Regions from separate parts of the Paenarthrobacter sp. 10L412 genome, predicted to be linked through region 1. Evidence: riboswitches for the same ligand, from Rfam matches in the RefSeq annotation. Region 1 holds a riboswitch; the other holds the start of a gene.

Region 1 (3,450 bases):
CGCCGCGCGTCCGGCCCCGCTGCTGAGCTGCGGCCAGCCCGCGCCGCAATGGAGATCCGGCCACGCGACACCCCGCGTCAGGTGCGCCGCCGTAAGAGCCCGTTGCGCCAGGTAGCCGACTTCGCCGCAGCCAGTGGTGTCGGGCAGAAGGCCGGTGTCGCGCTTGCCGCCACCGGACTTGCCCTGACTGTAGGCCTGCCTGCCACAAGCCCCGTCATGGCCACGTCCGAGTCCGGCCAGGCCGAGGCGGCCCTCTCCGTGCCCGGTGGCAGCCAACCGGAAGTTTCTGCAGCAGCCTCTGCCAAAATCGATTTCAGTCGCGCAGCCGTCGCTACCGCCGCTGATCCTGACGGCAAACTCAAGCAGTTGCTGAGCGCCCAGTCAGCGGGGAGCATCCAGCGCGCCTCCTCACTTGGCACCTTGGGAAGTCCGCTGGACAAGCTGGTCACGGCATCGCCGTTTGGCTACCGTGTCAGCCCCCTTACCGGCGGCACCGGCGACTTCCACCGTGGCCAGGACTTCGTGGCCCAGTGCGGAACCGCCGTTCACGCCGCAGCCGCAGGCAAGGTCACATTCGCCGGGTGGCATGAGTACGGCGGAGGCAACCGCGTCGTGATTGATCACGGCAACGGCCTCGAGACCACGTACAACCACCTGTCGTCCTTCAACGTCAAAGTGGGACAGACTGTCAGCCGCGGCGATACCGTCGCGCTGAGTGGCACCACAGGAGCATCTACCGGCTGCCACCTCCACTTCGAGGTCCAGGTAAACGGCGAAGTCGTAGATCCCATGGGCTGGCTCTGAGCCAGTTGATGGTTGTCTATCGCATTCATGACACGCCCCGTGACCTGAATGTGACATTCACGAACATCTGTTGTACCGTCTAAAGCGCATCGGCTTTTTAGGGGGCCGATGCACTTGAGTGGATTGCCTAGCTCTGCCACCACTCGAGGTCCGTTCGCAAAAATCGTCTGGCAGGGGCGGGGGAACCAATTTTGGTCTTCGAGTCAGAAGACCTTGGGGTTAAGTCGCAAAAGCTTCCTTGAAGCCGCGCGGCCGGATGACTCCCATCCGAATCCGACAGCTCACCTCGCAGGCATTGGGAGAGGCTACCTTCGTGTCATCACGCACTACCCCTGCGCGCCACCGCGCCGAATTGGTTCGCACGAACCCGTTGAACACCCTTTCCAAGGCTGTCTCAACCAATGCAGGCACCGTAGGCCGCCAAGCCGCCGTTCTGGCCGCAGCCTCGGGGCTCGTTCTCAGCGTTGGACTTCCGGCCCAGGCCGCTGACACCGACGTCTCCAAGTCGGAATCCTCCAGCACCCAGCAGTTGGTCGCCACCGCAGTTGTTACCGCGGAGCCCACCGCAACCGTTTCCTTCGAGAGCCCCGTTGTGGCTACCAAGGAAGCTCCCAAGGTTCAGCGGGCCTCCCAGCGCACGGCAACCGAAGACCAAGCGAACGGCACCCTCGCTGCCCTGTCCTCCAAGGCCAAGGATGCCGCTTCAAGCGCGGCAGCCTCAGGACTTGCAGCAATTGCCTACACGGGCATCGGCCACCCCTACGTTTGGGGCGGCACTTCCCCCAACGGCTGGGACTGCTCCGGATTTACCCAGTGGGTTTACGCCCAGGCCGGCATCAGCATCCCCCGCGTCAATGCCTGGACGGTCATGACGCCCACCAGCACGCCTGCCCCTGGCGACCTCGTCGTGCAGAACGGCGGAGCCCACGTGGGCATCTACGTCGGTAACGGCATGATGATCAGCGCTTTGAACCCCAGCCAGGGCACGCTCCTGCACTCCGCGGCCTCCACCGGCACGTCCTCGTTCTACACCCTCCGCTAGAAAATCCCATTCGGGGTAAGCCAGCATGCCCCCCAAGTGCTGGCAGCCCATAACCCGCGTGCGACCCCACCGTGCGCGGATACGAAAAGAGAGTAATCATGACCAGTGCAAACAAGGTTGCACGGCATAGAGCTGAGGCCCCCAAGACCAGCTCACTTGCCGTCATTGCAAAGGCTGTCAGCGACAACGCCGGTGGCGTTGGCCGTCAGGCAGCAGTGATCGCAGCTGCATCGGGCCTTGTCCTGGCCAGCGGCGTTGCTGCAAATGCTGCGGACACCAACGTCCAGCGCGAATCTACTTCTGCGTCCACCCTTGATGTGCAGTCGGTTGCCCAGGCCACCATTGCTGCCGATTCCAGCGTCGCCATCTCCTACGAGCGCCCTGTGGTCAAGACTGTGGAAGCCCCGGCTCCCGTCGTCGAGAAGGCACCTGTCAAGGAAGCTCCGGCTGCTGGCGGCACCGCTACTTTGGCGGTCAACACTGATGCGTCCGCGGCCAAGGCGCCTGCTGCATCCAGCGGCCTCGGTGCGGCTATCGCTGCAGCGGCCTACGCACAGCTCGGCGTCACGCAGGACTGCACCATGCTGGTGACCAACTCGCTGGCCGCCGTCGGTATTCACTTCCACGATTGGCCGGCCGGCTACCTCTCCCTCGGCCGCACGGTCAGTGCAGCTGAAGCCCAGCCCGGCGACCTCGCTTACTATGCCAACGGTGGCTACGGCGGAATGGCACACATCGCTGTTTACGTCGGCAACGGCATGGCAGTCCACGGCGGATGGAACGGATCCACCACGGCACTGTTCAGCGTGAACGTTGGCTCCGGCCCGGTTTTCATCCGCGTCAACGGCTGATCAAATACTCCACGGAACACCCCGCAGGCTCAGGCCGGCGGGGTGTTCTGCTTTAACCACGGGGTGTCCCGCACATGAACTTTCGCCAACACCACAGGCGAAACGGCGGAAAAATTCGTTGATATGGCATATAAGTGCTTACCCTTGTGTTGTCGATCCACAGCCCGTACAAGCAGAGGGCAGCCGGCCCTCGTGCCCCTGACGGGTGCGGCCGTGAAGAGGTACGTGCATGCGCACACTCGTTCTGAATGCTGGATATGAACCGCTGGCGGTAGTAACCTTCCGCCGGGCGCTGGTCCTTGTGCTGACTGGAAAAGCTAGCGTGGTGGCCGAAGGCGACGAGCCTGTCGTCGGGCCACAGGAGATTCTCGGGAGACCATCCGTGATTCTTCTCAATCGCTACATCCGGCCCCGGTACAACAGGATCACTGCCGTGAGCCGCCGCGGGGTACTCCGCCGCGACGGCCATCGCTGCGCCTATTGCGGGAAAACAGCCCACACCATAGACCACGTCCACCCCAAATCCAGGGGCGGCGCGGATTCCTGGGAAAACCTGGTTGCGGCGTGTTTGAAATGCAACAACGCCAAGAGTGACCACACGCTCGCCGAGATGGGTTGGAAACTTCGTTTCAAACCTGGCGTGCCCACAGGAACCATGTGGCAGATCAAAGAACTCGAGAAACCTGCGCCGGACTGGGACCCGTTCCTGTTGCCGGAATCCGCCGCCTGATCGATTTCTGTTGGGCTCCCGCC
Region 2 (3,450 bases), on a different contig from region 1:
CAACCACCCGCCAATGATCCACACCATCCGTGGCGCCGGCTACGTCATCAAGCCTGCGGACTGAATCTTGTCCACCCCTTCAGGAGCAACCCGCAAGACCCAGCGGAACTGGCTCAATCCCTCCACCTGGCATCTGCGCACGCGGTTGGTCCTGGTGGCGATGGCGTTGTTGGTTGCCATTTGTGGCGCAGTTGGAGTGGTTAGCTACGCCTCCATGGACATGTACTTCAACAAACAACTCGACAAGCAGTTGGAGCAGGCGTCAAGCCGCGCGAATGACTTCGGCAGGCCGCCGTCGAACTTTCCCTCAAGCGGGCGGCCGGATCCGCTGGAGGCCCGCGGCCAAGGTGCCGGGACCCTCAACGCGAGGATCGATGGTTCCACCGTCATTAACTCGGGCCTGTTAAACGCAAACGGCCGTCGCGTCGCACTCTCGGCAGAAGACAAGCAGGTCCTGCTCTCACTCCCCCGCGACAACCGGCCTGTGGACCGTTCATTGTCCAACGGCGACTACCGGCTGGTGGCTGTTGAGACCACCTACGGCGACGTCATTGTGACGGGCTTGCCGTTGGCTGACAAGCAAAACGCCGAGGCCTCGCTGGTTTGGACCATGGTGTTTGTTTCCCTGGGCGGCCTGGTGCTGATCGGCCTCGCCGGTACCGTCATCATCCGCCGGACCATGCGCCCGCTGGAGCAACTCTCGGAGGTTGCAACCAAAGTATCGCGCCTTCCCCTCGACGCCGGTGAGGTGGCACTCGCGGTGCGCGTACCGCCGTCGGCCTCCCATCCTGGAACTGAAGTGGGCAGCGTTGGCCACGCTTTAAACCAAATGCTCAACAACGTTTCCAGGGCCCTGGAAGCCCGTCAGGAGAGCGAAACCAAGGTCAGGCAGTTTGTTGCCGATGCCTCCCACGAACTCCGGACGCCGCTGACCGCCATCCGCGGATACACGGAGCTGCTTCGTATGACGGAGAACTTCACGGATGACGGCAGGAAGTCGCTGGCACGGGTCCAGAGCCAGTCGGAACGCATGACCACGCTTGTGGAGGACCTGTTGCTGTTGGCGCGCCTGGACGAAGGCCAGCCGCTGAAGGTCACGGATGTGGACCTGACGCAGCTGGTGATCGAGACCGTCAGCGACGAAAAGGTGATGGCACCGGACCACATCTGGAAGCTCCAACTCCCTGACGAGCCCATTACGGTGCGCGGGGACGCAACCCAGCTGCATCAGGTGTTGGCCAATCTGCTCTCCAACGCCCGCAAGCACACCGATCCAGGTACCACGGTGCTCACAGGCGTCACGCTTTCCGCGGACGGTAGCGCGGTGGTCACGGTCACTGACAACGGGCCTGGTATTCCTCTTGGGTTCCAAGGCCGTATTTTCTCGCGTTTTGCCCGGGCTGACGCGGCGAGATCAGGCTCGGAAGGAACCTCCGGATTGGGCTTGTCAATCGTCGAATCCATCGTCCAGGCGCATGGCGGAAGTGTGGAAGTAACGTCCCAGCCGGGACGCACGGAATTCGCTCTTCGCTTCCCCACAGCTTCGAACGAACGAATATAACGAATCAGGCAACATGACGCGCCGTGAACGTGATCTCTGTTACCCAAATGTGACTTAAGCCGAAACCTCCTGTACCTTCGAAAGGGTGGGTCGCCCCTAACTGGCCCACACCCGGGATGCGCCGAGCTCTGCCACTTCCCGGAGTTCCGTTCTCATTCGAGGCAGAGACGGGGGACCCAGAGTCTCCGGGCACAGTACTTTCCTTGCCCTTGGGGTGAAGCCGCAGCTACGCGCGCGGCCGGATGACCTCATCCGAACCCGACAGCTAACTCCGCAGGCGCTGAGAGGTAATCACACATGTCTGAATTCAACGATCAGACGCGCCCTTCCGCGCGTCACCGTGACGAACACAATGCTCCCCTGACGAAGTCGCAAACCGTTCTGAAGAACGCTGCACGCCGCGGCAAGACCGGGCAACGAATGTCCGTTGTTGCAGGAGTCGTTGCCGCAGCATTGGGCGTCGCATCGCTCGGCCAAGCCGCAAACGCCGCATTCAATCTCCCCGAAACGAGCCAGGCGTCCGAGACGCAGGCTACCGCCCAGATCAGCAACAAATCAGCGGAAATCTCTGCTTCTTTGGATGCCGCTGCCAAGAAGGGCGCAGCCGACAGGGCTGCCGCAGACCAAGCTGCCGCAGCACAAGCAGCTGCTGCCGAGAAGGCTGCGGCCGAGAAAGCCGCCGCCGACCAGGCTGCTGCCGCACAGGCCGCCGCCGAGAAGGCTGCCGCTGATGCAGCCGCCAAGCAGGCTGCCGATGCCGCCGCCGCTGCAGCCGCGGCCGCTGCCGCAGCTCCCAAGGCCGTGGACGATCCCGCTGCTGCCAAGGCATACGCCGCCAGCATCCTCGCCAGCTACGGCTGGGGTCCGGGCGAAATGACTGCCTTGAACACCCTGTGGGAGAAGGAATCCAACTGGCGGACCACGGCGACCAACGCGTCCAGTGGTGCCTACGGAATCGTGCAGTCCCTGCCGGCTTCCAAGATGGCAACTGCCGGCGCTGACTGGGAGACCAACTACCAGACCCAGATCAAGTGGGGCCTGAACTACATCAAGGAACGCTACGGCTCCCCCTCGGCAGCCCTCGCCTTCCACCTGGCCAACAACTGGTACTAAGCCAACTCAATAGGCAGGTTTGAGCCCACCCCAGCGGGCTCAAACGTGCAGGGCCTGATTACCGCCCCGTTTTCCGCCGTCGCAGCAGTGATTACTGCAGCTAACGGCGGGAACCGGGGCGGTTTTCGCGTTCAGGTGACGACGACTTGCACCTGACGTTACGTCAGGACTTAGCGTTGTGCTCATGACGGGAACAAGAGGATCCGGACCGTGGAGCATCGGTGAGCTGGCCACAGCGTGTGGCGTCAGCGTGCGGACGCTCCACCACTACGACGAGATCGGGCTGCTGTCCGCAAGCCAAAGGACAGCGTCCGGTCATCGCCGGTATTCGGAGGCCGACCTGCGCCGGCTATACCGGATCAGATCGCTTCAGATGCTGGGCCTTCCGCTCGCGGCCATCGGCAAGGCGCTGCAAACGCCGGAGGATGATCTGGAGTCCTTTCGAGGCCTCCTCCAACAGCAGCTGGTCCATGTGCAGGAGCACGCCCGGCAACTCCAAGCGCTCCAAAACCGTTTGGGCGAGCTGTTGTCACGCATGGACGGACGCGCCATGCCCACCCCTGAACAATTCATGTCAACGTTGGAGATGATTACCGTGCTCGAAAACAACTTCACAGCCGAACAACGCCAGCAACTCGCGGACAAGCGGGAAGAACTCGGCGCAGAAAAAGTCGAAGCCGCCAAGCAGCGGTGGGCTGCCCTTGTGGAAGAAGGACTGGCACACGTCCAAGCCAAGACGCCCGTCACCGACCCCTCCGTCCAGGAATGGGTACGCT

Evidence for each region. A riboswitch is a leader RNA that binds a small molecule or an ion and turns the genes downstream of it on or off. The one in region 1 is predicted to bind cyclic di-AMP.
Region 2: linked by a shared signal. The riboswitch ahead of AC1DD7_RS07095 (aggregation-promoting factor C-terminal-like domain-containing protein) and the one ahead of AC1DD7_RS17305 (C40 family peptidase) in region 1 are both predicted to bind cyclic di-AMP.

Annotation. Positions count from the first base shown of each region.
Region 1 covers NZ_JBFTJT010000012.1:39,039-42,488, forward strand. The annotation lists gene AC1DD7_RS17300 (M23 family metallopeptidase) at 1-804, shown strand, start outside; cyclic di-AMP (ydaO/yuaA leader) riboswitch at 950-1,113, shown strand; gene AC1DD7_RS17305 (C40 family peptidase) at 1,118-1,846, shown strand; gene AC1DD7_RS17310 (NlpC/P60 family protein) at 1,945-2,697, shown strand; gene AC1DD7_RS17315 (HNH endonuclease) at 2,927-3,427, shown strand.
Region 2 covers NZ_JBFTJT010000005.1:95,610-99,059, forward strand. The annotation lists gene AC1DD7_RS07085 (response regulator transcription factor) at 1-64, shown strand, start outside; gene AC1DD7_RS07090 (sensor histidine kinase) at 68-1,561, shown strand; cyclic di-AMP (ydaO/yuaA leader) riboswitch at 1,696-1,853, shown strand; gene AC1DD7_RS07095 (aggregation-promoting factor C-terminal-like domain-containing protein) at 1,859-2,674, shown strand; gene AC1DD7_RS07100 (MerR family transcriptional regulator) at 2,859-3,450, shown strand, end outside.